DNA from 2 places in the Benzoatithermus flavus genome. Region 1 is predicted to be linked to the other one. Evidence: riboswitches for the same ligand, from Rfam matches in the RefSeq annotation. Region 1 holds a riboswitch; the other holds the start of a gene.

The links. A riboswitch is a leader RNA that binds a small molecule or an ion and turns the genes downstream of it on or off. The one in region 1 is predicted to bind cobalamin.
Positions count from the first base shown of each region.
Region 2: linked by a shared signal. The riboswitch ahead of U1T56_RS15180 (YncE family protein) and the one ahead of U1T56_RS10260 (HoxN/HupN/NixA family nickel/cobalt transporter) in region 1 are both predicted to bind cobalamin.

Region 1 covers NZ_JBBLZC010000008.1:124,789-140,705, reverse strand. Annotated here, with positions in the region: gene U1T56_RS10280 (mitochondrial fission ELM1 family protein) at 1-892, shown strand, start outside; gene U1T56_RS10275 (CopG family antitoxin) at 1,081-1,314, shown strand; gene U1T56_RS10270 (sulfotransferase domain-containing protein) at 1,508-2,452, shown strand; gene U1T56_RS10265 (hypothetical protein) at 2,534-3,442, shown strand; gene U1T56_RS10260 (HoxN/HupN/NixA family nickel/cobalt transporter) at 3,507-4,565, opposite strand; cobalamin riboswitch at 4,662-4,847, opposite strand; gene U1T56_RS10255 (M1 family metallopeptidase) at 4,867-6,837, opposite strand; gene U1T56_RS10250 (ChaN family lipoprotein) at 6,834-8,033, opposite strand; gene U1T56_RS10245 (ribonuclease activity regulator RraA) at 8,137-8,862, opposite strand; gene U1T56_RS10240 (OpgD/OpgG family glucan biosynthesis protein) at 8,881-10,509, opposite strand; gene U1T56_RS10235 (D-TA family PLP-dependent enzyme) at 10,865-11,929, shown strand; gene U1T56_RS10230 (LacI family DNA-binding transcriptional regulator) at 12,027-13,151, shown strand; gene U1T56_RS10225 (substrate-binding domain-containing protein) at 13,148-14,155, shown strand; gene U1T56_RS10220 (sugar ABC transporter ATP-binding protein) at 14,215-15,705, shown strand; gene U1T56_RS10215 (ABC transporter permease) at 15,698-15,917, shown strand, end outside.
Region 2 covers NZ_JBBLZC010000015.1:29,416-45,332, forward strand. Annotated here, with positions in the region: gene U1T56_RS15160 (methyltetrahydrofolate cobalamin methyltransferase) at 1-846, shown strand, start outside; gene U1T56_RS15165 (ASKHA domain-containing protein) at 846-2,855, shown strand; gene U1T56_RS15170 (hypothetical protein) at 2,951-3,157, opposite strand; gene U1T56_RS15175 (copper chaperone PCu(A)C) at 3,191-3,694, opposite strand; gene U1T56_RS15180 (YncE family protein) at 3,896-5,056, opposite strand; cobalamin riboswitch at 5,095-5,318, opposite strand; gene U1T56_RS15185 (FAD/NAD(P)-binding protein) at 5,393-6,790, opposite strand; gene U1T56_RS15190 (sulfate/molybdate ABC transporter ATP-binding protein) at 6,837-7,904, opposite strand; gene cysW (sulfate ABC transporter permease subunit CysW) at 7,927-8,790, opposite strand; gene cysT (sulfate ABC transporter permease subunit CysT) at 8,804-9,649, opposite strand; gene U1T56_RS15205 (sulfate ABC transporter substrate-binding protein) at 9,652-10,665, opposite strand; gene U1T56_RS15210 (RrF2 family transcriptional regulator) at 10,741-11,187, opposite strand; gene U1T56_RS15215 (hypothetical protein) at 11,311-11,658, shown strand; gene U1T56_RS15220 (Vgb family protein) at 11,866-12,546, opposite strand; gene U1T56_RS15225 (helix-turn-helix domain-containing protein) at 12,556-13,776, opposite strand; gene U1T56_RS15230 (DUF899 domain-containing protein) at 13,906-14,700, shown strand; gene pap (polyphosphate:AMP phosphotransferase) at 14,788-15,917, opposite strand, start outside.

The DNA.
Region 1 (15,917 bases):
CCGGCTCGAGCCGCCCTGGCCCGATCTCGTCGTCACCATCGGCCGCCGGCCGTCCATGGCCGCCTTGTGGGTGCAGGACCGGAGCGGCGGACGCACGCGGATCGTCCTGGTCGGGCCGCCCAAGCGCTGGCCCGAGCGGTTCGCCCTGATCGTGGCACCCGGCCAGTTCAGGATCCCGCCGCGCGACAATCTCGTCCAGCTCGATCTGCCTCTTATGCGCGCGGACCCCGCTAGAGTGGCGGCGGCGGGCGAGGCTTGGCGGGAGCGGCTGGCGGACCTGCAGCGGCCGCTCACGGCCGTCCTCGTCGGCGGCGAGACCAAGCCCTATCGCTTCGACGCCGAGGCGGCAAGCGACCTCCTGTGCGAGCTCGAGCGGCTCCGGGCGCGGGACGGTGGCTCGCTCTACCTCACGACCAGCCGGCGGACGCGGCCCGAGGTCGTGGCGGCGCTCGAGGCCGGGCTGCCGGAAGGAGCGCGCTTCTATCGCTGGTCGGCGGAGACGGGGAGCGCGAATCCTTATCTCGGGCTCCTCGCCCATGCCGACCGGTTCGTCGTCACGGGCGACAGCGTCTCGATGATGGTGGAGGTGGCGAGCCTCGGCAAGCCGCTCGCGATCTTCGAGCTGCCGCTCGCCCGCGGTTTCGGGCGGCGGATGCGCGTAGCGCTGGCCGAACTCGCGGGCGGCGGGGGCGGGCCTCTCGGCCGGCTGACCCGATCCCTTCTGCACCGCTTCGACAGCGCAGGCTACGTGCGGGACCTGGGCGAGATCCATCGCCTGCTGATCCGGCGCGGCCTCGCCGTGCGGCTGGGCGAACCGTTCCGTCCGGCCGAAGGACCGCTCGCCGACGAGCTGGCCCCGGTCGTGGCCCGGATCCGCGGGCTGTTCGGGTAAGAGCGGTTCAGGCTCATCGGGCGCGCCAGGGCCGGCCGGTTCGTCTTTCTGGTCTTCATCTTCCGGGAACGAGCAGGAAAGATCCTCATCAGACCCATCGGCGCCCGGTACATGCATGCAGCCGAGGTCGGGTCTTATGAAAAGGAAAATCCCGGTCTGCAGAACCGATGGGGAAACCGAACCGTTTCGTGGAGACGGCGGACCTGGCGGAATACGACCTGTCCCAGTTCAAGCCCGTGCATTTCGAGCTGCGGCGCGAGGACAAGGCCGTGAGCCTCGGGTTGCCCGCCGTCCTGCTCGACGAGGTGAAGCGGATCGCGGCGCAGCAGGGCATCCCCTACCAGCGCTTCATGCGGCAGGCGATCGAGCGGGTCGTGACGACGCAGCCGCCGGCACGCGAGCGCCGGACAGCCGAGGGCTAACCGCACCGGCCCTCGACGGGTGCTTCTTGACAGGGGTGGCCGCCTTACCACATGCGGCCGGTGAATCGTGGCCACCGTCGTCGGTGCCGCGGCGGCGCCGGGTCGGGCGTGCGGCCGGTCGCGTTGCACCCGCCGGCTCCGGCCGGTATAGGGCGGTCTGGTCTTCCGACCGCGCAAGCAGCTTGGATCGACGATGCTCCATTTTCTCTGGAAGCGGATCTACCGCGAGGTGATCCTCCTCTTCGCCTTCTTCCTGCCGGCGGAACGCAAGCGCAGGCTCGAGCGCTGGCTGCGCGGCAAGGAGGAGTTCAGGAAGCTCGAGCTCGCCGACGTCGTGGTCGTCTCGTTCGGCAAGAGCGGCCGGACCTGGCTGCGCGTGCTGCTTTCGCGCTTCTTCCAGCTCCGCTTCGGCCTCAGGCCCTCGGCCTTCATCGGTTTCGACAACCTGAACCGCCGCGACAAGGGGATCCCGCGGGTCTTCTTCACCCACGACAACTATCTGCGGGACTATACCGGCAATCTCGACAGCAAGCGGGACTTCTACGGCAAGAAGGTGATCCTCCTCGTGCGCCAGCCCGAGGACGTGGCCGTCTCGCAGTATCACCAGTGGAAGTTCCGGATGCGGCCGCGCAAGAAGGGGCTCAACCAGTACCCCGAGCACGGCAAGGACGTGCCGATCTTCGAGTTCGCGATGGACGAGAACGCGGGCCTGCCCAAGGTGATCGAGTTCATGAACGGCTGGGCCAGGGAGCTTCCGAACCTGAAGCAGCTCCTGATCGTGCGCTACGAGGATCTGCGGCACGACACGGCAGGCCAGCTCCGCCGCGTGCTCGAGTTCATGGGCCAGACCCCGACCGACGCCGAGCTTCAGGACTGCGTCCAGTTCGCGAGTGTGGAGAACATGCGCAAGCTCGAGGAGAAGCGGGTGTTCTGGCTCGCGGGCTCGCGCATGAAGCCCGGCGACAGGTCGAACCCGGACAGCTTCAAGGTCCGGCGCGCCAAGGTCGGCGGCTACAGGGACTATTTCGACGAGGCGCAGATAAGGGCGCTCGACGCCATGGTCGAGGAGCGGCTCCTGCCCGGCTTCGGCTATCTCGCGTCCGAGAAGCCTCCGGTTCCGACCGCCGCCTCGGCCTGAGCCGCCGATGTTCGCATTCTCCACCTTGTGCTAGAAGAGCGCCGCCCGCCCTTGAGCGGCACCCCACGGAGATTGTCCGTCATGAAGCCTTGCGTCTTCATCCACACGAACCACAAGCAGTATATCGGCGCCGTGGTCTCGATGCACTCGATGCGCCGCAACTCGAAGCATGCCGACAAGTTCGATGTGAAGCTCATCGAGCTCAAGGATCACATGGACATCTTCGGCAAGTACGAGGGCCGCGAGTACAACCGTGACAACGATACCCGCACCTGGCTGAACGAGGACCTGCAGTCGTTCACGCCGCTGCGCTTCATGCCGCCCGAGCTCATGGGCTACGAGGGCCGGGCGGTCGTGGTCGATCCCGACGTGTTCGCGGTGGGCGACGTGTGGGAACTGCTCGCGCGCGACATGCAGGGCAAGGCCATCATGTGCCGCACGCGCGGCAACCCGCCGCACTTCGCCTCCTCGGTGATGCTGCTCGATTGCGCGAAGCTGAAGCACTGGAAAGTGGCCGAGGACTTCGACAAGCTGTTCCGGCGCGAGCGCGAATACAAGACGTGGATGAACCTCGGCTACGAGGACCCGAGCACGATCGGCCTGATCGAGCCCGAGTGGAACGACTTCGACAAGCTGACGTCGAGGACGAAGATGATCCACAACACACGGCGGCGGACCCAACCCTGGAAGTCGGGCCTGCCGGTGGACTTCGTTCCGGCCGAGAACGATCCGCGCAATCCGTTGATGCTGCTCTCGCGTCTGCGCCGCAAGCTGTTCGGCGAGTACGCGTTCTTGGGCTCCTACAAGGAGCATCCGGACGAGCGGCAGACCCAGCTCTTCTTCGCCTATGTCAAGGAGTGCCTCGAAAACGGGCTCCTCACCGAGGAGATCGTGAAGGAGCACATGGCGGCGAACCACGTGCGCCACGACGCGTTCGAGGTGATCAAGCGCACCCCGCCCGTGGAGCAGGTCCTCGCCAGGGCGGCCTGAGCCCGAGCCGGAAGCAGGGGCCGGATCGGAGCGCCCCGGCGATGTCGCCGGGGCATCCGTCTTTTCAGGCGGCGGGGCCGACGCCGAGCCGGTCGTAACCTTTCCAGCGATAGATCAGCGCCGAGACGATCCAAGCGCCGACGAACACACCGATCACGACGAAGCCCGCATTGGCGAGGTCGTCGTGCAGGGTCATGATCGTATCCCAGAAGGCGCCGTCGAGGCCCAGCTTCTCGCCGATCAGGGCGAGCGCCCCGATGCCGCCGATCAGGAGCGCCACCACGACCGAGATCGCGGTGATGGTCAGGTTGTACCAGAGCTTCCGGACCGGGTTGACGAAAGCCCAGCCGTAAGCACCCACCATCAGCACGCTGTCCAGCGTATCGACCAGCGCCATCCCGGCCGTGAACAGGGCCGGGAAGACCAGGGTGGAGGTGAGGGGCATGCCCTGCGCCGCCTGGGCGGCCGAGATGGCGAGGAGGCCGATCTCGGTCGCGGTGTCGAAGCCGAGGCCGAACAGGAAGCCCAAGGGGTACATGTGCCAGCTCCGGGTCACGACCCGGAGCACGGGCCGGAACATCCGGGCCAGCACGCCGCCGGCCGCGAGCGGATCGAGGTCGCCCGCATCGAGCGCACGGCCGTGACGCACCCGGCGGAAGGCGGTCCAGGCACCTCTGAGGATCAGCAGGTTGGCGATGCCGATCGCGAGCAGGAACAGGGCCGAGACGCTGGTGCCGATCAGCCCGCCCAAGCTCTTGAACCAGTCGAGCTGGCTCTGGAGCAGGCTCGCCGCGAGCGCGATGCCGGCGGCCGCCAGGAAGACCACGGTCGAGTGGCCGAGCGCGAAGAAGAAGCCGACGGTGAGCGGCCGCTTGCCCTCCTGCATCAGCTTGCGGACCACGTTGTCGATGGCGGCGATGTGGTCGGCGTCCACCGCGTGGCGCAGGCCCAACGCATAGGCGAGCAGGGCCGTGCCGAGGAGCGCCGGGTAGCCGGCGAATGCGATCCAGGTCCAGATCCAGGCGGCGATGTTGGCGCCGACGAGGCCCGCGAAGATCAGGGCCGTCTTCACGCGTAGCCCCGCGGCACGGTCGTCGAAGAGGCGGACAACGGCAACATTCATGGGCCCTCGCTCCAGGGTCGTGCCGACGCAAGAAGCAAGGGCTCGAGGCGACTGCCCCGGCATCCACCGCCGACACACCCCGTCCGGCGGCTTCCCGCATCGACGTTGACGATGGCCGGTCTCCTGGCTCGCGGCTCGGACGCCGAGCGCCGCCTTCCCGAAGGCCGAAGAGCCCGGTGGCATCATGGCGCTCGCCTCGCCGCCTACAGTTGCGGGGGCAGCCGCGGCTTTCGACCGCGTTCCCGTTTCACCTCGCAAGGCACCATCGCGCGCGAAACGATCCAGGAGACCGGCCCGGAAGTCAATCCCGAGCGGCATCGAGGGAGCGTGTGAGCGGATTCTCGCCTGCAGGCCAGGCACCGCGCGCGATCACGCGCTCGCCGTCGAACACGAGCCAGCCGTCGCGCCGGTAGTGCGGCAGAGGGCGCAGGAGGGCTCGGAGCGCTCCGACATCGTTCGCCTCGACCACGAGGACGGGTGCTCCGCCCGCACGCCGCGCGGCCCATACCCTCGCGCTGCCGCGTCCCGCGATCTCGGGCGGAGCCGGAGACAGGCCGGCTGCGGCGAGCTTCGCCGCGACGGCGGGAGCCACGCCCACCACGAGCACCGGCGCGTCCTCGAGCCGCTTCGGATCGGCCACGAGGCCGGCGTCGGTGGGCAGGTCGAGGAGACGTCGGGCGAGTTCCTCTGCCAGACCCGTCATCGCCGTGTCCGGGACAGCGGTGAGCACCACCGTCCGGCCGCTCAGCGTGACGTCGCGCAAGATCGGCGGCGCCTCGCCAGGGGACAGCCGGCGGAACAGGTCGTGCTCCGGGTCGACGGCGAGCCGGTGCGGGCGGCTCGGGAGATCGAGCGTGAGCACAGCCTCGGCGCTCTCCAGTGTCACCGTCCGGCGGACGGAGCCCTGATCGGTGTCGATCACGACCGGAACGGCGAGCGCGTAAGGCGGCTCGGCCTGCCGGAGCACGAGATCGACCGCCCAGCCGCCATCCTTCCGGCGCGGCCGTGCCTCGCCGAGCTCGAGGCGGGGAGCACCGGTACGCTCGAGCCATTGCGCGAAGAAGCGATCGAGCGGCGCATCGGCGACGGCCGCGAAGCTGCGTTCCAGATCGGCCCAGGCGGCGCGCCGGCCGCGCTCCGCCGCGTAGAAGCTCCGGACCGCGCGACCGAAGCCCTCTTCGCCCAGAAGTCGGCGCAGCATGTGGAACACGAACGCGGCCTTGCCGTAGCCCACGATCTGGGATGCATCGTGCTCCTTCGCGACGAACGCGCGGAGCGGGATGTCCCGCTCGGACGGCAGTGCCGCATAGTCCATGAGCCAGGCGAGGCGCATGGCCCGTGCCTTCTCGGGGCTCTCCTGCTCGGCCAGCGCGTGGTCGGCCATGTAGGTGGTGAGCCCTTCGGCCCAGTTGCCCGCCGCGTAAGCCACACCCACCGCGTTGCCCCACCAGCCGTGCAGGAGCTCGTGCGCAAGGGACGTGGTCTGCATGAAAGGAAGCGGCAGGATGCGCTGCGAGACGTAGGCGAGGCCGGGAAAGCCCAGTCCCACCGGCAAAGGCCCGGCGACGACGGCGAAGCCCGCGTAAGGATAAGGTCCGATCCGCGCCTCGAGCATCTCGAGATAGGAGGCGGCGTTGGCGAGGTAGAGGTCGGCGAGCCCGGCCGCCTCGGGCGGGAAGTAGGTGCGCAAGGCAACGGCTCCCGCCCGGCGCTCGCGGATGATGTGGACGCCCACGAAGGCGGACGGTCCTTCGCCCGCCGGCTCCGCCTCGAACCGGGCGCGATAATGCCCGTCCGCCGTGCTCTCCGCGACGAGACGCCCCGTGGCGACGGCGGCATAGGGCTGCGGCACGTCGAGCGTGAGATCGAAAGGTGCCGCGGGCGCGCCTTCGACCTCGGGCAGCCAGGCGCTGCCGGCAGGAAGAAAGCCGCCCGCAGGCCCGAGAAGGGGCAGCTCCGCCGTGGGCTCGCCGGGAAGGCTTCCGCCATAGCGCACCTTCAAGACCTGCCCGGAAACAGCCGATGTCGTCGGGCGCCATGCGCCATCGGCCAGATCCAGCGTCACCGGCCTGCCGTCGAGCGAGGCCTCGCGCACGGCGAGCCCCGGCGCCAGCCGGAAGACGATCTCGCCGGCCGCCGGTCCGAGCGCGAGCCACGCTTCGGCCTCGATCCTGCCCGTCTCCGGCTGGAAGCGGACCTCGGCCCGGTTCGACGCCGCCACGGGCGAGGCCAGGACGGCCAGGAGAAAGCCGAGCGCCGCCGCGCGTTTCATCGATCGGCCTCCGCTGCGGGCGGGAACTTCGCCACGGCCTCGATGCTGCGTCCGTCGCGCCGGACGACGAGCGGCAGCCAGGTGCCGGGCGCCACGCTGCGCACGATCTCGACGAGGTCGCTCGCGGCCCGGATCGGGGTGCCCGCAGCCTGAACGAAGACATCTCCCCGGAGAAGCCCGCTCGCGGCGGCGACGCTGCCGGGCAGCACCTCGGCGGCGCTCACCGCGTCGCCGTTCGCCTCGAGCCGCACACCGAGCCGCGGCCGCGGGGCTTCGGCTGCGGGCACGGCAGCGACGACGAAGACCGCGTCGGCCTCGTCCGGGGCGAGCTCCTCGCAGCCTTCGGTCAGATCCTGCGGCAGGAGGACGGCCGTATCGCCGACGCCGAGATCCTCGAGCTGGTGCGGCACGCCATGACGCTGGCGCGCGTGCTCGCTGCCGACGATCCCGACCGCGAGCGGCGCGCCGTTCCGCCCGTGTGCCCGCGCCAGTCCTTCGGCCATCGCCCGGTCCCAGGTGAGCTGTGCGTCGACGAAGCGGCGGAACGCGGGATCGTTCCGCGGATCCGTCGGCGCCGCACCGCCGGCCTCGCGCGCGTGCTGCGCGAAGCTGCGGGCGAGCCGGGCGAGATAGGCCGTGGACGGCTGGACGGGATCGCCGAGGCCATGGCGCTCGGCGCGCGGGATCGCGGCCCAGCCCTCCCGGCCCACCCGGCTGACGAAGGCCCGATCCACGTTGAGCGCCGCCATCGGGATGCGGTGGAGGCGGGCCAGCTCGAACAAAGGCAGGTAGAGCGCCGGATCGAAGCCCCAGTTCCGCTTCCAGTCCACCTGGACAAGGAAGTCTTGCGGACCGAGCTCGCCCTTCACCCAGCGATCGAGCACGGGCTGCACCTCGGCCGGGAACGCCTCGAAACCGATCACCAGGTCGGGCCGCCTCGCGAGGAGGCCCGCCAACACCGAGAGCTGCCAGCGATGATGCTCGGGATTGTCGTGCGTTTCGCCGAGCAGCACGACGCTGCGCGCGGCCGCTTCCGCCAGCACCGCATCGTGCGGCCGCGTGGCGCCCGTCGCCGGATCGAGCCACGTTCCGGCCGTACAGGCGGCCGCTCCGTTTCGGGCGGACGCCGCTCCGGCCGGGGCCGCGAGCACCAGACCGACGAGGCCGAGCAGCACGGCCGGAAGCATCCACGACATGAGCCCACCCTCTCGATGCTGCTGGCGTGGTACGAAGCCACGAACGCTTCGGATCGGGATCCGTGCCGCCGAGCCCGGCAGGAGGCCCGAGCCGGTCGTCCTGTCAGCCGCCGGTCGCCTCGCCCTTGGTCCGGCGCCAGGCCTCGAACGCGCGCCGGCTCTCGGGAGTCGCCGGGTAGAGGCCCGGCAGGCGGCGACCCTGCCGCACCTGCTCCTCGACGAAGTCCTCGTATTCGGTCATGGTCACCGCCTCCTCGGCGACCTCGTTCGCGAGACGAGCCGGGATGACGACGACTCCCTCACCGTCGCCGACCACGATGTCGCCGGGATAGACCGGAACGTCGCCGCAGCCGATCGGCACCTGGAGATCGCACGCATGGTGCAGGATCGGCCCGGTCGGCGCCGAGGGCCTGGCGTGGTAGGCGGGAAAGCCCAGCTTCGCGATCGCGGGCGTGTCGCGAAAGCCGCCGTCGGTGACGGCGCCCGCGACACCTCTCACCATGAGACGGGTCAGGAGGATGTCGCCGGCCGAGGCGGCGCGGGCATCCTTACGGCTGTCGATGACCAGCACGTGGCCGGGCGGGCAGGTCTCGATCGCCTTCCGCTGCGGATGCTCGGGATCGGCATAGGCGTCGAGGACGTCGATGTCCTCGCGCGCCGGGATGTAGCGCAGCGTGAACGCCTCGCCCACCATGCGCGGACCGTCCGGGCTGATCGGGTGCACGCCCTGGATGAAGGCGTTCCTGAAGCCCCGCTTGAACAGGCAGGTGGTGAGCGTCGCCACGCTCACCCGCTTCAGGCGCTCCCGATTCTCGGCGGTCAGCGTCATGACATCCTCCCTCGGGCCTCAGGCCGACCACAGATTCTTGAGCATCCGGGGCTCGAACAGCCAGATCCAGTTCTCGCTCAGGAGCTTGTCACCCTGCTTGAGGAAGACCCGCATGTCGACGGGATCCTCGCCGTCGACGGTAAGGTCGAAGAACAAGCGCCAATGGCCGGGCACGTTGTCGGGCACGGCCTCCATGAGGACCAGCGAGGTCGTGCCGCGCGAGACCCAGATCACGGGCTCGGGCAGGACGCCGAACGGCAGCTCGCCGAGCTTGCCGCCCAGGAACTCGACCTGGAACTTGTAGACCCCGCGCGGCCGCGGCTTGCCGGGCTGGCCGCCGCGGCCCATGCGGGTCGCGGAGACGTGGGCGAGCTGGTCCCAGGGGAAGTAGGGCTGCTTGTCGACCCAGTGCAGCTTGTAGCTGTAGGCGAGCGCGTCGCCGGCCTTGGTCGGCCGCTCGGACAGCCAGTAGGCGCCGATATTGTCGTGGATCTCGTCGTCGGTCGGGATCTCGACGAGCTGGACCATGCCCTTGCCCCAGTCGCCGATGGGCTCGACCCAGGTCGAGGGGCGGCGGTCGTAGCCCACCCCGTCGAGATAGTGGTCGAAGTTGCGGTCGCGCTGGATCAGACCGTAGCCCTTGGGGTTGTTGTCGAGGTAGCTCGTGTGGAAGATGCGGGTCGGGTTGTTGAGCGGGCGCCAGAGCCGCTCGCCGGCGCCGTTCCAGATCGCGAGCCCGTCGGAATCGTGCACCTCGGGGCGCCAGTCGGCGATCTTCTCGCGGCCGTACTCGCCGTACCAGAACATGGAGGTGAGGGGGGCGATGCCCAGCCGCTCGATGTCCTTGCGCAGGAAAAGGTGCTTCTCGATCTCCATCAAGACACTCCGGGTGCGGTAGAGCTTGAAGCGGTAGGCACCGCAGATGCTCGGACCATCCAGGAGCGAGTGGAGGATGACGGGATCGCCCTCGTTGACGGCGGGGCTGATCCAGTGCGCGACGAAGTCGGGGAACTCCTCGGGCGTGCCGCTCGCGACGTTGAGAGCGACGCCGCGCGCCGACATGCCGACCTGGCCGAGCTCGCCGATGGCGCGGAAGTAGGAGGCGCCGAGGAAGGTGGCCCAGGGCTCGCGCTTTTGCCAGTCGCCCTCGAGTCTGCTCTCGTGGAACCACACGCCCGCGAAGCCGTTGGCGTCGGGCGGCAGCTCGCGCGCCGGGCTGTCCGGTCGGATCGTGAAGTATTCCGGCCGATAGCGGATCTCGCGCGCTTCGCCGCCCTCCACGGCGTACATCCGCACCGACTTCGGGAAGAAGCCGCCCAGGAACTGGAACGTCGCCGGGTAGATCCCGGGGCCGTCGCCGAAGAGTGCGTATTCCGGCTTGAAACGGAGCTTGCCGTGTGCGTCGTAGTCGATGCGCTGCACCACCTCGGGTGCCGGACGCGGCGGGGGAACATACTCCTTGGCGGCCATCCGGCGCGCCCGGTCGATCAGAAGCTCGAAGCTGAACGGCTCGGCCGGGCCGAAGTCGAGGCTCGGATCGGCGGCAAGAGCGGCTCGATGGAGCATGGGCAGGAACGGCAGGGACCCGATCGTACCGGCGGCCGACTGCAGGACAGCACGGCGACGCACGGGCTTGATGAGCGGCATGTTGTTCTCCGCAGAGGATCGACAGGACGGGTTGAAGCCGCAGGCGGACGAGAGCGGCGCTGGACATCCCGCAGGCGTGGTGTCCGATCAAGGCTCCGTTCTGTCAAGGCGACGTGCCGAAGCGTGCGGACGAGCCCGTGGCGGCTCGCGGTCTCGTGCCCGGCATGGACGTGATCGGCAAAAGGCCGTGGCCGACGGATCGATCGCCGATCCATGCGGTCGTCCACCCGCGACCACGTAGACGATCCGCTTCCGGTCGATCAAGGCTGCAGACCGGGCGGGCATGGCCGAGTCTTGCCAGGGACGCGGCATCGGCTCACAAGTCTCGTGACCGGAGACTTTAGGAGAGGTGGCGATGCCGTGGACGATCGACGATCTCGATACCCCGGCCGTGCTCGTCGACCTCGACAAGGCCGAGGACAATCTCGCGCGCGCCCAGGCCCACGCCGACGCGCACGGGCTGAAGCTGCGGCCGCACATCAAGACCCATAAGGTTTCCTATCTCGCGCGCCGGCAGATCGAGCTGGGTGCCGTGGGCATCACCTGCCAGAAGCTGGGCGAGGCCGAGGTGATGGCCGACAACGGCCTCGACGACATTCTCCTCACCTTCAACCTGCTAGGTGCCGCCAAGATGCGGCGGCTCGTGGAGCTGGCGCGCCGGATACGGCTCGCCGTGACGGCCGACAACGCGGTGGTGGCGGGCGAGCTGGCCGAGGCCATGCAGGCAGCCGGACTCGTCCTGCCGGTGCTGGTCGAGTGCGACACCGGCGGCGAGCGCTGCGGCGTGCAGACACCCGAGGAGGCGGTCGAGCTCGCCAAGGTGATCGACGGGCTGCAGGGGCTGCGCTTCGAAGGCCTCATGACCTATCCGGCCAAGGGGCGCACGGCCGAGACGAACACTTGGCTCGAGGCGGCGATCGCGGCGCTGGCGCGCGCCGGGCTCGAGCCCGCGGTGGTCAGCACCGGCGGCACTCCCGACCTCTATCGGGCGCAGGAGGTGCGGTGCGCCACCGAGCACCGGCCCGGCACCTACGTCTACGGCGACCGCTACCAGGCGGGGCTGGGCGTGGGCACGCTCGAGGACTGCGCGCTTCGCATCCTCGCCACCGTGGTCTCGCGTCCCACCGACGGGCGGGCGATCCTGGACGCGGGCTCGAAGACGCTCTCCTCGGACACGCTGGGCCTCGACGGGTTCGGCCACATCGTCGAGTACCCGCAGCTCGTGCTCGCGAAGCTCAGCGAGGAGCACGGGCACGTCGACTGCAGCGCCAGCAACGCGCGCCCGCGCATCGGCGAGCGGGTCACCATCGTTCCGAACCACGCCTGCGCCGTCAGCAACCTGCACGATGTCGTCTACGGCGTGCGCGGCGACCGGGTGGAGCGCGCTTTCCGGGTCGAGGCGCGCGGCCGGGTGCAGTAACTAAGTACTTCTACGCAGGCGACAGCGGCCCGATAACGCGCTTGATTTGCCGGCAAAGGCCGCTAAGCTTCGTTAAAACGATTTACGGGAGGTCGCCTTGGCCGAGAGGCCGTCCCTCAGCCGCAACGGTTCCAAGATGCTGCGCCGGCCTACGATCCGCGACGTGGCGCAGGCTGCCGCCGTGTCGCCGGGGACGGTGTCGAACGTGCTCACCGGGCGGCGCAACGTCGATCCCGCGATCCGGGAGCGTGTGCTCGGGGCGGTCGAGGCCCTGGGCTATCGGCCGGACGTCGCGGCGTCGAGCCTGCGCAGCACCGAGCGGAACGTGGTGGGCGCCGTCGTGCCCGAGCTCACCAACCCGTTCTTCGCCTGCCTCGTCGACCGGCTGGAGCGCGAGGCGCGCGCGGCTGGCAAGCGGCTCCTGGTCGGGGCCAGCAACGGTGACCCGCTCGAGGAGGAGCGCGAGGTCGCAGCGCTCGCCGCTTGGCGGCCGGCCGGACTGATCGTGGTGCCGTGCGACGGCCGGTTCGGCGCACGCCGTCTGCTCGAGCGCGAGGGTGTGCCGTTCGTCGTGGTCGACCGGCCGCTCGAGGAAGGGGAGCCCGTCGACACGATAGCGGTCGACAATGCGGCGGCCGCCGCCGAGGCGGCCCACCGTCTTCTGGCGCTCGGCCATCGCCGCGTGCTCGCGATCGCCTCCTCGCTGGCGCTCGGCAACATGCGCGAGCGGCTCGCGGGTGTGGAGGCCGAGGTGGCCGCCGTGGACGGGGCGGAGCTCGAGACGCTCGAGGCCGGGTTCGAGCCCGAGGAGATCACGACGGCCGTCGCCGCGAGGCTGGCCCGAGAGCCGCGGCCGACAGCGGTGTTCGCGCTCAACAACGTGCTGACGCTGGGCGTGCTCAGGGCCAGCGCCGACATCGGGCTCGTCGTGCCCGACGACTTCTCGCTGATCGGCTTCGACGATTACGACTGGATGGAAGTCTTCCGTCCGCCGCTCACGGCGGTCCGCCAGCCGGTGCCGGAGCTCGCGCACATGGCGTGGCAGCGGCTCGCCGAGCGGATCGGGCCGGCCGCGGAGGATACCGTGGCCGGCACCCCATGCCATCTCCGGCTACCCTGCCACCTGATCTGGCGAGGCTCGGTGGCGGTGCCGCCGGAAGTGCGCATTGGCAGCTCGTCCAGCAAAAGCGCTGCCGCCACGACAGGGAGTTGCTCGTCATGACCTCGACACGACGTCGCTTGCTCGCGCTCGGCGTCGCCGCACCGGCGGCGTTGATCGCGGCGAAGGGCGGCTTGGCCCTTGCCGCCGGCAAGCCGCAGATCGCCACCGTGGTGAAGATCGGCGGCATTCCGTGGTTCAACGCCATGGAGGTCGGCATCCAGAAGATGGGCAAGGAGCTCGGCGTGGATGCCTGGATGATCGGCCCGACCCAGGCCGATGCCGCGCAGCAGGTGCGCGCCGTCGAGGACCTGATCGCCCGTAAAGTGGACGTGATCGCGGTGGTCCCGAACGACGCGACCGCGCTCGAGCCCGTGTTCAAGCGCGCACAGGAAGCCGGGATCAAGGTGCTGACCCACGAGAGCCCCGACCAGAAGAACAACGACTGGAACATCGAGCTCACCACGGTCCAGGGCTTCGGCGAGCAGCACATGGAAGCGCTCGCCAAGGCCATGGGCGGCAAGGGCGACTACATCGTCTATGTCGGCTCGCTCACCGTGCCGCTCCACAACAAGTGGGCCGACGCCGCGATCGCGTACCAGAAGGCCAAGTATCCCGAGATGAAGCTGGTCGCCGACCGCTTCGGCGTCGCGGAGAGCCTGGACGACAGCTACAAGACGGCGCTCGACCAGATGCGCGCGAATCCGAACCTCAAGGGCATCCTCGCCTTCGGCTCGCAAGGGCCGATCGGGGCGGCGCGCGCGGTCGAGGAGCGCGGCAAGGAGAAGTCGATCGCGGTCGTCGGGCCGTTCTCGCCGGGCCAGGGAGCGAAGTACATCAAGTCCGGCGCCATCCGCGAGGGCTTCATCTGGAACCCGATGCTGGCGGGTGAGGCGATCGTCTATGTCGGCGCCATGCTGGCCAAGGACGAGACGCCCAAGGACGGGATGGAGATTCCGGGGCTCGGGCCGGTGAAGGTCGATCCCGCGACCCGCAACATTCTCGCCCAGAAGCTCCAGCCCATCAACAAGGACACGATCGACGAGCTCGTGAAGATGGGACTCTGAGCGATGATCCGAGGGGGCGCCCCTGGCGGCGCCCCGTTCTCTGCTGCCGGTGAGCTTCGATGAGCGAGCCCTTCCTGCGCCTGACCCGGGTCAGCAAGCGCTTCGGCGGCGTGCTGGCGCTGGATCGCATCGACTGGGACGTGCTCCCCGGCGAGGTGCACTGCCTCGTCGGCGAGAACGGCTGCGGCAAGTCCACGCTCATCAAGCTCGTGGCGGGCGTGCACGCGCCCGATCCCGGCAGCCGGATCGAGATCGCGGGCGAGGTGCACGAGCAGCTCGACCCGGCGCTCGCCCATCGCCTCGGCATCCAGGTCATCTTCCAGGATCTTTCTCTCTTCCCGAACCTCTCGGTCGCCGAGAACATCGCGATCGATGCGCATCTGGGCGGACTCGCGAAGCCCGTGGCCTACGGCCGCCTGGAGGCGGTGGCGCAGGAGGTCTTGAGCCGGCTCGGCTTCAGTCTGCCGCTCGATGCTAAGGTGGGCTCGCTGCCGATCGCCGAGCGGCAGGTGGTCGCGATCTGCCGCGGGCTCGCCGCCGACGCGCGGCTCCTGTTCATGGACGAGCCCACGGCATCGCTCACCCGGGCCGAGGTGAGATCGCTCCTCGCCATCGTCGACCGGCTGAAGGCGCACGGCATCGCCGTCGTGTTCGTGAGCCACCGCCTCGACGAGGTGGTCGAGATCGCCGAGCGGGTCACGGTAATGCGCGACGGCCGCAAGGTCGGCACCTATGCCGCGGGCGAGGTCGATGCGCGCCGGATCGGCGAGCTGATGACCGGGCTCTCCATCGAACACGTGATCACCGCACGCGACATGAGCGAAGCGCCGCCGCTCCTCGAGGTGAGGGGCCTCTTCCGTGCGGGCGAGTATGCGGACGTGAGCTTCACGCTGCGGCGCGGCGAGATCCTCGGCATCACGGGCCTCCTCGGCGCCGGCCGTACCGAGCTCGCCCTTTCCCTCTTCGGCATGACCCGGCCCGATGCGGGCGAGATCCGGCTCGACGGCAAGCCACTGGCCCTGGGCTCGAACCAGGACGCGATCCGGGCCGGCATCGCCTACGTCTCCGAGGACCGGCTCCATCTCGGCCTCAACATGCGCCAGAGCGTGGCCGACAACCTGGCCCTGGCCTCGCTCGACCGGCTCGCCGGGGCGCTCGGCTGGGTCCCGCCGGCGCGACGCCGATCACTCGCTGCCGACTGGGCGCGGCGGCTCAAGATCAAGCTGCCGGGGCTCGACAACCCGGTGCAGCAGCTCTCGGGCGGCAACCAGCAGCGGATCGTGCTGGCGAAGTGGCTCGCCACCTCGCCCAAGGTGCTGATCCTGGATTCGCCCACCGTGGGTGTCGACATCGGCAACAAGCGCGGGATCTACGAGATCGTTCACGCGCTCGCCGCCGAAGGAGTCGGCATCCTTCTGATCTCGGACGAGATTCCGGAAGTCTACTACAACGCCGACCGGGTCCTGCACATGCGCGAGGGGCGGATCGTGGGCGAGCACGTGCCGGGCCGGATCGCCGAGCACGCTCTCGAGGAGCAGGTCTATGCGTGACCTCGCGCGCCGCCTGATCGAGCATACGGAAGGGCTCCTCCTTCTCGTCATCTTGCTCCTGGGCATCGTCCTGACGCTCTCGACCCCTTATTTCCTCACGCTCCAGAACATCGTCGATCTCGTCGAGAGCTATTCGGTCACGACCGTTCTGGCGCTCGGCGTCTTCGTCGTGCTGGTCGCGGGCGGGATCGACATCTCGTTCGCGGCCACGG
Region 2 (15,917 bases), on a different contig from region 1:
AACCCGACGGGCAGGAAGAAGCTCGCGGCCGAAATGGCGGCCGGCGACTTCTCGACGGTCGAGAAGGATACGATCGCCCAGGTCGAGGCCGGGGCGCACATGCTGGACGTCAACGCCGGCATCCCCTTGGCCGACGAGCCCGCGATCCTGGCGAAGACCATCCAGCTCGTTCAGTCCCTGACCGACGTTCCGCTCTCGATCGACAGCTCGATCGTGGCGGCGCTCGAGGCCGGCCTTGCCGTCTACAAGGGCCGTCCGCTCGTGAACTCGGTGACGGGCGAGGAGGAGCGGCTCGAGTCCGTGCTGCCGCTCATCAAGAAGTACGACTGTGCCGTGGTCGCGATCTCGAACGACGAGACCGGGATCTCGGAAGACCCGGACGTGCGCTTCGAGGTGGCGAAGAAGATCGTCCACCGCGCCCAGGATCACGGCATCAAGCCCTGCGACATCGTGGTCGATCCGCTCGTCATGCCGATCGGTGCGCTCGGCAACGCCGGCACGGCCGCCTTCCGGCTGATCCGGCGCCTGCGCGAGGAGCTCAAGGTCAACACGACCTGCGGCGCCTCCAACGTCAGCTTCGGCCTGCCAAACCGGCACGGGCTCAACGCCGCCTTCCTCTCCATGGCCTGCCTCGCCGGCATGACCTCGGCGATCATGAACCCCCTGCATCTCGAGGAGATGCAGGCGGTCATGGGGGCCGACGTGATGCTGGGCAAGGACGAGCACTGCCGCCGCTGGCTCACCCGCTTCCGCGAGCCGGCCCCCGAGGGCTCGGCCGCGGCGGCCGCTGCCGGTGCGCGCGCCGAGCGGGGCGAGCGGCGGCGTCGGCGCGAGGCCACCGCCTGATGCAGGATGCCCTCGTCGTCTTCACCCCTTCCGGCAAGCGTGGCCGGTTCCCGCTCGGCACGCCCTTGCTCCAGGCTGCCCGGCAGCTCGGCGTCGACATCGACAGCGTGTGCGGCGGGCGGGCGATCTGCGGCCGCTGCCAGGTGACGATCGGTGAGGGCAGCTTCGCGAAGCACGGCATCACCAGCACGGCCGCGCACGTCAGCGCATTCTCGGCCACCGAGGAGCGCTATCGCGGCAAGAAGGGGCTGGCGTCCGGCCGGCGCCTCTCCTGCCAGGCGACGGTGCAGGGCGACGTCGTCGTCGACGTGCCGCCCGAGAGCCAGGTCCACCGGCAGGTCGTCAGGAAGCGCGCCGAGGTGCGGGCGATCGAGCTCGATACCCTCACCCGCCTGCATTACATCGAGGTCGAGGAGCCGGACATGCACCGGCAGCGCGGCGACTTCGAGCGGGTGCAGGAGGCGCTCGAGCGCCAGTGGGGGCTGAAGGGGCTCACGATCGATCTCGAGCCCCTGCAGATGCTGCAGAAGCATCTGCGAGCGGGCGGCTGGCGGCTCACGGTCGCCGTCCACAAGGAGAGCCGCATCGTCGCGACCTGGCCCGGCTTCCACGACCGGCTCTACGGCATCGCCATCGACATCGGCTCGACCACGATCGCGGCGCATTTGTGCGACATGGGCACGGGCGAGGTGCTGGCCTCCTCGGGCATGATGAACCCGCAGATCCGCTTCGGCGAGGATCTGATGTCGCGGGTGTCGTACTCGATGATGAATCCGGGCGGCGACGCCGAGATGACCGCCGCCGTCCGCGGCGCCCTCGACGCACTCGCCGCCGAGCTCTGCGCCGAGGCCAAGATCGACCCGCACGACGTGCTCGAGCTCGTGCTGGTCGGCAACCCGATCATGCACCACCTCCTGCTCGGCATCGACCCCGTCGAGCTGGGCGGCGCTCCGTTCGCGCTCGCGACCGACAGCGCCATCGAGATCCTGGCGCGCGAGCTCGACCTTGCGGCGGTCAATCCGGGTGCGCGCGTCTACGTGCTGCCCTGCATCGCCGGCCATGTCGGCGCCGACTGCGCGGGTGTGGTGCTGTCCGAGACACCTTATCTCAACGACGAGATCACGCTCGTCGTCGACGTCGGCACCAACGCCGAGATCGTGCTCGGCAACAAGGACCGGCTCCTCGCCTGCTCCTCGCCGACCGGCCCCGCCTTCGAGGGAGCGCAGATCGGCCACGGCCAGCGCGCCGCACCGGGTGCGATCGAGCGGGTGCGGATCGACAGGGAGACGCTCGAGCCGCGCTTCAAGGTGATCGGCTGCGATCTCTGGTCGGACGAGCCGGGCTTCGCGGCAGCCACGCGCAAGACCGGGGTCACCGGCATCTGCGGCTCCGGCATCATCGAGGTCATCGCCGAGATGTACCTCGCCGGCATCCTGACCCAGGACGGCGTCATCGACGGCAACCTCGTCGCCCGTACCCCGCGCATCCGCGCGGAAGGCCGGACGTTCAGCTATCTCCTGCACGCGGGCGAGCCCGAGATCGTCATCGGCCAGAACGACATCCGCGCCATCCAGCTCGCCAAAGCGGCCCTCTACGCCGGAGCGCGCCTGCTCATGGACAAGCTCGGCATCGACAAGGTCGACCGCGTGACGCTGGCCGGCGCCTTCGGCAGCCACATCGATCCGGTCCATGCCATGGTGCTCGGCATGATCCCGGACTGCCCGCTGGAGAAGGTGAGCTCGGCCGGCAATGCCGCCGGCACGGGCGCCAGGATCGCCCTTCTCAACCGCAAGGCCCGCGCCGAGATCGAGGACGTGGTGGAGCGGATCGAGAAGATCGAGACCGCGATCGAGCCACGCTTCCAGGAGCATTTCGTGGCGGCGATGGCGATCCCGCACAAGACCGCTCCCTATCCCAACCTCGCCGCCGTGGTGCCCTTGCCGGCTCCCAAGGAAGTGACGGGTGGCGCAGCCGGCGAGGGTCGTCGCCGGCGCCGTGCCGGCGGCTGAGCCCGACATCGCCCGGCATCGAAGGACGACGCCGGCGCCGCTGCCGCGGGCGTCCGTCCGCATCCTGCCCATGAGCCGGATGCGGCCGCAGCGGATCAGCGCCAGGCGGTCGAAGCGGGTTCTTTCCTCGCCTGGTCACCAGGGCCGTCGACCAGCCGGAGCGGTACGGTGGTGATCGCCATGCCGGTGGCCGGCTCGGGATCGCGCGGTGCCAGCCACAGCGCCAGGCAGACGGCGACCAGGCCCAGCAGGAGCAGTGGGCCCAGCGCCAGCAGCAGTTGCCGACCGCGGTAGGGGGCCACGTGGGTCGTCCGGTGCTACGGACCGGTCCTGCTTCAGTGGGCCTTGTGACCCTGCGCCCCATCCGCGCCATGTCCGCCGGCGGGCATGTCGCGTGCGGCCCGAACCTCGATCTGGACGGCAACCGTCCCGGCCCTCTCGAAACGAACCTGCAGCGGAAAGGAAGCGCCCTTCGCCAGGGGCCGGCGCAGGTCCATCAGCATGATGTGCAGCTCGCCGGGCCGCAGCACGACTTCTCCGCCGGCCGGCACCTCGATGCCGTCGACCGGGTGCATCGTCGCGACGCCCTGCGCGTCGACGGTGCTGGCGTGGAGCTCGGCCGCCCCGGCCACGTCGCCCTCGACCGCCACTAGCCGGTCGGACTGGCCGCCGTGATTGACGATGGTGAGGTAGGCGGCACCGTTCTTCTGCATCGGGGCCGATGCACGAGCCCAGGCGTCCCGGATCTCGAGATCGCCCAGACGGTAGCTCTCGGCCCGAACCGGTGCCGTCACCAAGAGAGCCAGCAAAAGTCCGCCAAGCCAGGGCTTTCGTATCATCAGCTTCTTCCTTCGTGCCGTTTTGGCGCAGGCTCGCCCGTCATGGGCCCGGGTGGCCAGAAGCCACCTTATCGGCCGCAGCCCAGGTCGGCAGGTGGGCAGGCCGCCGCAGCCTGCCACCTTTCTAACCATTTTTGGTTGTGAAACCTCTGATGAACATCAACCCTGCGGCATCAAGAAGCAGCCCGGCGGCGATGCACCTCAATGGCAGTAGTTGGCCGCTCCCATCATGTGAGCACCCCATGGCCCGTGGCCGACGCCGTCGATCACCTTGAGCAGGCGACGCGCGCGCGTGTCGATCACGGCGACGGCATCGGCATCGCTGAGCGCAACGTAGAGCTTCGTGCCGTCGGGCGTGGTGACACCGGTCTCGGGCGTGCCCGGCAGGGCGATCTCGCCGGCGCGGTCGTTCCGCTCGAGGTCGAGGATGACGGCCTTGCGCTCGCCACGGCTGAGCACGAAGGCGGTCGTCTCGAACCAGCCGGTGTTGACGCCGGTCATCTCGGCAGCACCCGCGACCCGCGCCACCTCGGCGAGCGTCGCCGTGTCGACGATCGAGACCGTGGCGTCACCGTTGTTGGGGACGATCATGCGCCGGCCGTCGCCGGTGGCGTAGGCACGCCAGGGAGTCGAGCCGAGCGTGAGGCGCTTCACGACGTCCTGCGTCTCGAGATCGATCACCGCGAGCCCGTCGCCGCTGCCGTAGGCGGCAAAGCCGAGACGGCCGTCCGGGGTCGGGGTCACGTTGACCACGCCCTGGAAGTCGACGTCTGCGGTGGTGCTCGCGACCTGCCGCGGCTCGGCGAGCCCGATCTCGTTCACGATCCGAGCGGTCGCGACGTCGACCACGCTCACCGTGTCGGCCCCGAGGTTCGCGACGTAGAGCAGCTTGCCGTTCGCGGCGAAGGTCAGGTTGTGCGGGGCGTGGAAGCCTTCGATCCGCGCCGTCTCCAGCCGGCGCTCGAGATCGACCAGCGAGACCGAGCCCGCCTCGATGTTGGCGACGGCGAGCAGCCGGCCCGAGGGATCGAGCTCCATGTGCTCGGGCACGTGCCCGAGCGCGATGGTCGTCGCCTGTCCGGGGCGGTCGAGGTCGACGACGCTGATCGTGTCCGAGCCCGAATTTGTAGCGACGAGCAGGTTGAGCACCTTCGAGACCGCGACCTGGTGCGGCGTCGTGCCGACCGCCACCTTCGTCACCACTTCATCGGTCCGGGTGTCGATCAGCGCCACATCGGCCGAATCCTTGTTCGGCACGAACACGAGATGGTCGAGATCGGCCGCGGCGGCTCCGCCGCCGCCGACCACGGCGGACGCTAGGGCCGAGCATGCGGCCAGCGCCAGAGCGAGACGACGCTGCATCTTGGATTTCCCCCTGATACGGGACACCCCGTCCCATCGGTTAGCTGTGGGCGACGGCAGGTCTCCTGGCTCGCGGGTCGTCGTCTTGGCCGGCCTTCCCGGGTCGAGCCGACCCAGTGGCATCGGGGATTGGCCTCGACTTCCCGCCTACAGTTGCGGGGGCAGCTCCGGCTTCGCCATCGGCCCGGCTCGTAGGGCCTCGTGGTTGGACCGGATTCCCTTTTCATCCTCGGCACGAGGAACCGTCGGCCGGCAACGTCCGCGATGTGGGAGATCACGTCAAGCCGCCCCGAACATCGCGAACGGCGACGCCCTCGTCGACCGAGGCTCGGCGCTTCAGGCCGCCGCCGCGAACCGGCTCCGTGCCAGCGTCAGCACGTTGGCCGCGACCTGCTCGGCCTGGGCTCGGATCTCCGGCACGGCGGTGATCTCGAACAGAGCACCGCGCGTGACCGGGCCTACGCCGAACAACTGCCGCGAAGGCTCGCCGCGGGCATCGATCATCGCACCGTAGGTCGTGCAGTCGAGGCCCAGCGCCAGAGCCGCCGGCCGCACCAGCCCGTCGGCCAGGAGCTGCTGGACCAGGGGATCGTCGATTCTGGTGTAGTCGCCCGCGAGCCCCGTGCAGTCGATCACCCGCTGGGCCAGAAGCTGCTGCTCGCCGACCTCGCCACGCGGCCGCCAGCGCACGCGCAGGACATCGCCCGCCGGAGCGATCGAGGTGATCCTGCCGGCATGGACCTCGAGCATGGCGGCCGCGCGCAGCATGGCGAGCGTGGCCGCCACGGGCGGAGCCATGCGGTGCCGGTGCACGTCCCAATAGGGGCGAACGTGGCGCAGGAAGCGCGCCTGATCGGCAGTCGTCATCTCGGCCCAGAGCGTCTGCACGTGCGGCCGGAGCGCATCGACCACGGCCCGCCAGCCCACGCTCTGCCCGGCCGCCCGACGCACCTCGCGGCGGACCGCTCGGAACAGGGTCAGGAGCGAACGGCGATCGTCGGCGCAGAGCCGGAGATCGGGCCATGGGCTCGACGGCGCGTGCGCCTGCGGCAGCAGCCCGCGCCGCGAGATGGCGTGGATCGGGCCGGCGAAGCCTTTGTCGACGAGGGTGAGGCAGACATCGGCCATGGTGAGGGCCGTGCCCAGCAGGACCACGGGTAGGCCCGGCTCGAGCGGGGCGGTCGCCGCCTCGCTCCAGGGATCGGCGACGTAGCCCGGCAGGGCCGGACGGACGGGCGCGTAGTTGCCGGTCGCGAGCACCGCCGCATCGATCGGGTAGCAGCGTCCGCTCGCGGTCTCGAGCTGCAGGCGGCTGCCGGCCGGGCGCAGCGCCGTCGCCTGATCGGCCACGAGATAGAGATTGTCGGCGCCGTCCTGACGCGCGATCGCCTCGCGCAGGAGGTCTTGGATGTAGCGCCCGTAGATGGAGCGCCGCACGAACGTGCCGGCGATGGTCCGCTCGCCGGCGTCGGCGTGCCCGGCCGGCTCGAGCCGGTCGAGCCAATGGGCGAAATGGCCGGGCTCGTCGGCGAAGGCGCTCATGTTCTCCGCCCGGACATTGACGAGATGGCGCTGGTGGCCGGTGCTGTAGGCGAGGCCGGGCCCGACCCGGCCCGAGCGCTCGACGAGGTAGACCCGCTCGCCGGGCTTGCAGCGCCAGAGCAGGTGGATGGCGGTCATGACGCCACTGAAGCCTGCCCCGATCACCGCGATGCGGCATCCGTCAGGGTGCATCCCTTGCCTCCTCGATCGTTGTGGTCGCGGGCGTCGCAGCGCCCGGTCAGGCGGCTTCGGTGAAGACCTTGGCCGCGCGGGCGCGCACCAGCACCTCCTGACCGACGCGCAGGTCGAGCTCGCGCTGCCGGGCGCGCGGTATCTCGGCCTCGACGGGGTCGGCGAGCCCCGGCACCGCGAGCTCGACCCGCACGATCGGGCCCAAGAGGCTCAGATGCAGCACGCGGGCGCGCGTCCCCTCCTCGCCGGGGGCACGGACCGCGATCTCGATGTCCTCGGGCCGCACATAGGCCAGCCCGCGCCCGATCTGCTCGACCGGTGCCGTCTCCTCGAGCCCGAACTCCTGGTGCCAGACCCGCGCGCGCCCGCGCGCCACCGTGCACGGCAGCCGGTTCACGTGGCCCAGGAACTCGTAGACGAACGGCGTCGCCGGCCGGTCGTAGATCTCTTCGGGTGTCCCCACCTGCTCGATCCGGCCCTGGCTCATCACCACCACCCGGTCGGCGAGCTCCAGGGCCTCCTCCTGGTCGTGGGTCACGAACACCGAGGTCAGCCCCATCTCGTCGTGCAGCCGCCGCAGCCAACGCCGCAGGTCCTTCCTGACCTTGGCATCCAGCGCACCGAACGGCTCGTCGAGCAGGAGCACGCGCGGCTCGATCGCGAGCGCCCTGGCGAGCGCCACGCGCTGGCGCTGCCCGCCCGAGAGCTGCGACGGGTAACGCTTCGCCATGCCCTCGAGCTGGACCAGATCGAGCAGGCGGTCGACCCGTGCCCGGATCTCGGCCTCGGCCGGGCGGAGCCGGCGCGGCTTGACCCGCAGGCCGAACGCCACGTTCTCGAACACGGTCATGTGGCGGAACAGGGCATAATGCTGGAAGACGAAGCCGACGTTCCTCGCACCCACGTGCCGGGTGCTGGCATCGATCCCGTCCATCAGGATGGCACCTGTGTCCGGAAACTCGAGCCCGGCGATGATGCGCAAGAGCGTCGTCTTGCCCGAGCCGGAAGGACCCAGCAACGCCACGAGCTCGCCCTCGCGGATCTCGAGCGAGACCCCGTCCAGGGCCGTGAAGCCGTCGAAGCGCTTCACCAGATTCTCGACCTCGATGCTCATGGGAACGGTCTCCAGGGGAAGCTCAGTGGCGGCGGGCGGCGGCGATCTCCGCACCGTAGCGCCATTCCAGGGCGGACTTCAGGACGAGCGTCACCAGTGCCAGGAGTGCTAAGAGCGAGGCCACGGCGAACGCACCGACGAAATCGTACTCGTTGTAGAGGATCTCGACGTGCAGCGGCATGGTGTTGGTCAGGCCGCGGATGTGGCCCGAGACCACCGAGACCGCGCCGAACTCGCCCATGGCGCGGGCGTTGCACAAGAGCACGCCGTAGAGCAGGCCCCACTTCACGTTGGGCAGGGTCACCCGCCAGAAGGTCTGCCAGCCGGAGGCGCCCAAGGAGAGCGCCGCCTCCTCGTCCTCCGTGCCCTGCTCGGTCATGAGCGGGATCAGCTCGCGGGCGACGAACGGGAAGGTCACGAAGATGGTCGCGAGCACGATGCCGGGGACGGCGAAGGCGATCGCGATGCCGTGCGCCTCGAGCCAGGGGCCGAGCCAGCCTTGCGCCCCGAACAGGAGCATGTAGATCAGGCCCGAGATCACCGGGCTCACCGAGAAGGGCAGGTCGATCAGCGTGATCAGGAGACTCTTGCCCCTGAACTCGAACTTGGCGATCGCCCAGGCGGCGCATAAGCCGAAGACGAGATTCGCGGGCACCGCGATCGCGGCGACGAGAAGCGTGAGCCGGATCGCCGCCAGGGCATCGGGCTCGACCACCGCGGCGAGATAGGCGCCGACACCCTGGCGCAGCGCCTCCACGAACACGGATGCGAGCGGCAGGACCAGGAACAGGCCGAGCCACACGATCACGACGGCGATCAGGAGGAGCCGGGCCGGACGGGCCTCGCTCGTCGGCCGGCGCCAGGAGACGGTGAGCGCTGTAGCCATGTCGGTTCTCGCTTCAGGCCGCCATGCGCCGGCGCGACCAGGCCTGCAGCAGGTTGATGACGAGGAGCATCGCGAAGCTGACCGCGAGCATGATGCTGCCGATGGCGTTGGCACCCGCGTAGTCGAACTCCTCGAGCCGGATGACGATGAGGAGGGGTGCTATCTCGGAGACGTAAGGCAGGTTGCCGGCGATGAAGATCACCGAGCCGTACTCGCCGACGGCGCGCGCGAAGGCCAGCGCCACGCCGGTCAGCATGGCGGGACCGAGTGCCGGCAGGACGACGCGCAGGAGGGTCTGCAGGCGGGTAGCACCCAGCGTCGCGGCCGCCTCCTCGACGTCGAGCTCGAGGTCCTGGATCACGGGCTGCACCGTCCGCACGACGAAGGGCAGGCCGACAAAAACCAGCGCTACGATGACACCCAAGGGCGTGAACGCGACCTTGATCCCGAGCGGGTCGAGATACTGCCCGATCCAGCCATTGGGGGCGTAGAGCGAGGTGAGCGCGATACCGGCCACAGCCGTGGGCAGGGCGAAGGGCAGGTCCACGATCGCGTCCAGGACGCGCTTCAGCGGGAAGTCGTAGCGCACCAGCACCCAGGCCACGAGCGTGCCCATGACGAGGTTGATGCCGGCCGCCAGGATCGCAGCGCCGAAGCTGAGGCGCAGGGCCGCGAGTGTCCTGGGATCGCTCGCGATCCGCCAGAAATCGACCCAGCCGAGGGCGGCCGTCTTCAGGATCATGCCGGCGAGCGGAACCAGCACGATCAGGCCGAGATAGGTGAGCGTCAGGCCGAGCGCCATGCCGAAGCCCGGGACGACGCTGGGCTCGCGAAAGCGGCCTGCCGGGATGGCTGCCATGGTCACTGGCTCGACCGGTAGATCTGGTCGAACACGCCGCCGTCGGCGAAGTGCTCGGCCTGCACCTTGGTCCAGCCGCCGAAACGCTCGATGCCGAACAGATCGAGCTTCGGGAAGCGGGCCAGATCCTCGGGCTCTGCGTATTGCGGCTCGCTCGGCCGGTAGAAGTGCCGGGCGGCGAGCTTCTGGCCTTCCGGCGCGTAGAGATAGCGTACATAGGCCTCGGCGACCTTGCGCGTCCCCTTGGCCTCGACGTTGCCGTCGATGACGGCCACCGGCGGCTCGGCCCGGATGCTCTCGCTCGGCACCACGATCTCGAACCGGTCGGCGCCGAACTCCTCGAGCACCAAAAAGGCCTCGTTCTCCCAGGAGAGCAGTACGTCGCCCAGGCCCCGCTGGGCGAAGGTCGTGGTCGAGCCGCGCGCACCCGTGTCGAGCACCGGGACGTTGCGATAGAGGCTCGCGAGGTACTGTCTCGCCTTGGCCTCGCCGCCGTTCTGGTCGAGTGCCCAGCCATAGGCGGCGAGGTAGTTCCAGCGCGCCCCGCCCGAAGTCTTGGGGTTGGGGGTGATCACCTTGACGTCGGGCCGCACGAGGTCGGCCCAGTCGTGGATGCCCTTGGGATTGCCCTTCCTGACGACGAACACGATGGTCGAGCTGTAGGGGACGCTCCGGTGCGGCAGCCGGTCCTGCCAGTCCTTGGGCAGCTTCTGGGTTCTCTCGGCGATGGCGTCGATGTCGGCCGCGAGCGCCAGCGTCACCACGTCGGCCGCGAGCCCGTCGATCACGGCCCGCGCCTGCTTGCCCGAGCCGCCGTGCGACATGCGCACGGTGACGCTCTCCCCGCTCTCCTTCTGCCAGTAGGCAGCGAACGCCTTGTTGAACTCCTGGTAGAACTCGCGCGTCGGGTCGTACGAGACGTTGAGCAGCGTCGTCGCCGCCGCTGCCGGCAGGGCGCGGAGCAGAGCCGCCATAGCGGTGGCGGCGAGGATCGCGCGCCGATGGAACCGGATCATCCTCTCTCCCTCCTCGGATCGATCAACATTGATATTTTCTATCTATTTACTAGACAATTCGCCCTGACGGCAGCCTCAGGCCACCGTCGCCAGCAGGTCCTCGTCGACCCGGCCGCCGCGCACATCGGCGAGCGTGGTCTTGTCGAGGATGTCCGCCATGGCGTCGCGCACGCGCCGCATCACCTTGCGGATGGTGCAGGTGCGCTCGTCGGCGCAGTCGGCACAGCGGCGATAGCCGGTGACGCTGGCGCAGGGCAGAGGCGCCAGCGGTCCGTCCATCGCCCGGATGACCTGCCCGAAGGTGATGGTGTCGGCCGGACGGGCGAGGCAGTAGCCGCCGCCGCGCCCGCGCTGGCTGAAGACGAAGCCGTGCCGCTTCAGCTCGAGCAGAATCAGCTCGAGGAACTTCTTGGGCACGTTCTGGCGTTCGGCGATCTCCTGCACCAACACCAGCTCCTCGGGTGCGGCCTCCGCGAGCATCATCAGCGCGCGGAGCGCGTACTTGGCTTTCTGCGACAGCATCCTAAATCTCTATATCTTCGATAGACATTAAAGAGCATCTCTTCCCTGTCAAGCCGCATCTGGCCCGAAGCGGCCGGGATGCGTAGAAGGAGGAGCAGGCCCTGTCCGGGAAGGCCAGGATCGATGAGTGGTTCCGCCCCCCTCCCCCGTCCCCTCGCCGCGGTCGTGGCCGCGGCCACGCTGGCCGCGCCATCGCCGGTCCGGGCCGCCGACATGCTGCTGCTGCAGCAAACACTCCAGCCCGACCAGCCGGGCACGGCCTTCCTCCAGATCGACCGCGACCGCCTCGTGCTGGCACGCGCCAGGAAGGAGAAGGGTTTCGAGCACACGCTCGAACTGACCCTCATGGGCGAGCCGCCGCTTGTCGTCACGGTGCGCTGCATCGATCAGGCGGCGACGCGCCAGCTACTCGACGCGCTCCGCCCGGGCACCCTGCCACAGCTCGACGTCACGGCACGCTGCCGGCTGTGACCCGCCGGCCTTGGTGCCCGTTCGAGAAGATCCGGGCGGGTCCGCCCGAGAGGCGGTGCCCGAAGCCGCGGTCGACAGTGTCCGGCTCTTTCCGCATGCCCCTGGCGCCGGGGTGTGGCTGCAGCACGGCCGTTCGGTGGTGGCGCTCCTCGTCGCCCCGGCTCTTCGCCAGGCTTCGGCGAACCTCGCCCGCGAGGACTGCTTCGATCACCTGCTCGTGGAGAGGGTGGGGATCTCGGGGCCGCTGGCGGCCGCGGCACCTCGTCCGGGCCGGCGGACGGCCCTCACCTTCCCGCTGCTTCCGCCGCCGCAGAAGAACCGATCGCCGCCGTCGGACTCGAGCCCCGACACGCCTGCTCCAGGCGGCATCTCGAGCCTTTCCAGGACCTCGCCCGTTCGCGGATCGACCCGCCTCAGCTCGCTCGCGTCACCTTCCCAGGTGCCGTGCCAGAGATCGCCGTCGATCCAGGTAACCCCGGTGACGAAGCGGTTGGACTCGATGGTGCGGAGAATCGCCCCTGTTCGGGGATCGACCTGATGGATCTTCCGGTCCCGATACTGCCCCACCCAGAGCGTCCCTTCGGCCCACGCGAGCCCCGAGGCACCGCCGGGTGCCGGAATCGTGGCGAACACACGGCCGGTCTTTGGATCGATCTTCTGGATGCGATCCTCGGCGATCTGGAACAGGTACCGGCCGTCGAAGGCCGTTCCGGCACGGGCGGCGACAGCGATCGAGCGCAGCGTCTTCCCGCTCACCGGATCGAAGGCGTTCAGCCTGTCTCCGGCCGCAAACCAGACGTGCCGGCCGTCGTACGTGACCCCGTGCACGGCGTCGACGCCCGGGAAGGGTCCATACTCGCGGATGATCTCGGCCACGGATCCGGTCATGCCTTCATCCTAGCCGCTCGGCAGCGGCGCAGGGAGCAACAAGACCGTCGTGAATCCCGCCACGGGCAGGGTCGTCCAACGACGGGCTCGCCCACGGCCGAACGACTGCACCTTGCCTGCCGCCGCCAGCGAGTCGAGCGCCCGCTGCACGGTGCGCTGGCTGGTGCCGAGTGCTAGCGCCAGGGCCGAGCTCGACCATGCTTCACCGTCGGCGAGAAAGGCGAGCACTGCCGCATGCTCCTCCTCGACGGGCCGCGCCAGTACGACGACCTCGCGCGCGCGGCGCGGCGCCAGCGCAAAGCCCCGCTTCGTCGCACTCACGTCGGCCAGCGTCCGCAGCATCGTGCGAAGCCGCCCGACCTCGACCCGCAACCGTGCCCTATGCGATTCATCGGCGAGCTTCGCTCGGAATGCCCGCGCCACGAGCGTGCCCCTCGGCACGTCTGCGGGCCACGCCTCGCCCAGCGCGCGTGCGAGGGCGAACAAAACCGGACGTCTTGCGAGCGAGACCGCCGTGCCTGCATCGCGCACGACATGACGGCACGCATCCACGACGAGCGCCCCCGACGTCAGCAGCGCCTCGACCTCTTCGAGCAGGAGAAGCCGCTCCTCGCCACGCGCGATCAGGCGCGCCGCAGGTGTGTTCAGGACGAGGGATGCGCTCTCGACCTCGGCCGTCAGCGCCGGGATGCCTGCGTGGCGCGCGGCGCGCTCGGCCCGAGCGAGCGCCGCGCGCGCCGTCTTCGCCCGCAAGTGTCGCATCGCGATCCCGGCAACGACCAGCTCGTGGGCGGCCCGCAACGCGGGCGGGAAGGGTCCAGGATCGAGCTCGGCGAGCCGACGCTCGGCCTCGTCGAGGCGCCCGATCAGAAGGAGGTGCCGGACCTCGAGATGCCGTGCATGGGTGGCGTTCACCCGGTCGTCATGCTCCTCGAGCGTCACCCGCGCTGCATCGAGCGCCTTTGCAGGCCAGCCCAGGTCGCGCGAGACGAGCGCGATCTCGGCCTCGGCGACGACGCACCTGGCACGGGCGACGGCCTCTTTCGGACCGAAGGCGCGTGCCGCACGTCGCACGAGAGCCTTTGCTCGAACGAGATCGCCGAGCCGCGCCATCGCGATGCCGCGAAGTGCCAGCGCCGGCGCGTCGTCGCGCAAGGCGACCAGATTCAGGGTGCCGAGGGGATCACCCGCCGCGAGCGCCTGCGCCGCGGCCGTGATCAGCGGGTCCATCCGAATCCCGCCACACTTGTCACTCCCGCCGTTCGATGCCCGATACCAATCTGTCTCACGACCGCCAACCAGCACGTCGTCGCGAGAATGGAGCGAACGACGAAGGACACCCAAGGGAGATGAAGAACGATGACGCGACACAGGACCGGAACACATGAAGAGTGGCTGGCGGCGCGGCTCGAGCTGCTCGAGGCGGAGAAGGAGCTGACGCGGCGCAGCGACGAGCTGGCGCGGCGGCGTCAGGAGCTGCCCTGGGTCCGAGTCGACAAGGAGTACCGATTCGAGACCGATGAAGGGAGCGCCTTGCTGGTGGACCTCTTCCGAGGGCGCTCGCAACTCCTCGTCTATCACTTCATGTTCGGGCCCGGCTACACGGCAGGGTGTCCGTCCTGCTCGGCGATCGCGGACGGGTTCGACGGCTTCGTCGTCCACCTGGCGAACCACGACGTCATGCTCTGGGCGGTGTCGCGGGCACCGCTCGCAAAGCTGCAGGCCTATAAGCGGCGGATGGGATGGACGTTCCCCTGGGCGTCCTCGCTCGGTAGCGACTTCAACTTCGACTGCAACGTCTCGTTGACCGAGGAGCAACAGCGTGCAGGCTTCGTCGAATACAACTACCGGCGCAGCGGCCATGCCATGGACGTGACGCTGGTGCCGGAGCCCGTCGCCCGGTTCGCGGCCGCATGCGGAACCGACGCGCCCACCTACGTGCGCGAGCGGCCGGGCATGAGCGCGTTCGTGCTCGAGGACGGCGTCGTCTATCACACCTATTCCACCTATGCGCGCGGGCTGGACGGCCTCTGGGGCATGTACCAGTGGCTCGACCGCGCGCCCAAAGGGCGCAACGAGACGAGCGTCTGGTGGCGCCGCCACGACGAGTACGATCGTGAGGAGTTGCCGGCGTCCACCATCGACTCGCGGTGAAGCGCCGCTCGAACGTCGTTCGAGACGCATCCCGATCATTCCGGACGGACATCCGGAGCCGGATGGGCTTCGGTTGCGAACGGGTTGTCAGAGCGCCTGCTCGAGCCGCTCGCAGATGGTCTCCAGCACCTTGACGCGCGCCCAGCGCTTGTCCTCGGCCTCCACCAGCGTCCAGGGCGCTTCGGGCGTGCTGGTGCGGTCGATCATGTCGCCGATGGCGAGCTGGTAGCGGTCCCACTTCTCGCGGTTGCGCCAGTCCTCGGGCGTGATCTTGTAGTGCTTGTACGCGATCTCCTCGCGCGCCTCGAAGCGGCGAAGCTGCTCCTCTTTGGTGATGGCGAGCCAGAACTTGGCCACGACGATGCCGCCTCGGGTCAACTCCTCCTCGAAGTCGTTGATCTCGCCATAGGCCCGAAGCCACTCGGCCTCGCTCGCGAACCCCTCCACCCGCTCGACCAGCACCCGGCCGTACCAGGAGCGGTCGAACAGCGCCATGTGCCCCCGGCGCGGCACGTGCCGCCAGAACCGCCAGAGATAGGGCCGCGCCTTCTCCTCATCGGTGGGCGCCGCGATCGGGTGCACGCGGTAGCGGCGCGGATCGAGGGCGAAGGCGACCCGACGGATGGCGCCGCCCTTGCCGGCGGCATCGTGACCCTCGAACGCCGCGACCAGCGCCCGGTCCTGGAACCGCTTGCCCTGCGAGAGCGCCAGCAGCCGTGCCTGGGCCTCTTCGAGCGCCTTCTTGTAGGCATTGCTCGGCAGCTTCCTGGAGAGATCGAGCGTGTCCAGCACCGTCCTCCGGTCGATGTTGGGGATGGTGGCCGGGAACGGTGCCGTGGCGAGCACCGTGGGCTGCTCCAGGCGCTGCCGCAGCGCCTCCAGGATCGTGCGGCCGAAGGTGAGGTCGCGATATTCGGGATCGTCCGAGGGCAGCACGATCCAGGGCGCATGGTCCGTGCTCGTCCGCCGGACCAGGTCCTCGACGATCGGCCGGATCCGCTTGCGGCTTTTGACGTCGGCCCACTCCTCGAGCGCCCGGCTCTTCACGCCGGTCCGCCTCTCGAAGGCCCCGAGCCGCCGCTTCTGCTCCTCGGGCGAGACCACGAGCAGAAACTTGAGGAGGAGAATGCCCTCGCTCGTCAGCATCTCCTCGAACCGGTTGATGGCGGCGAGCTCCCGCTCGAATCGACTCCTGCCGTTGTCGCCCCTGAGCCGGC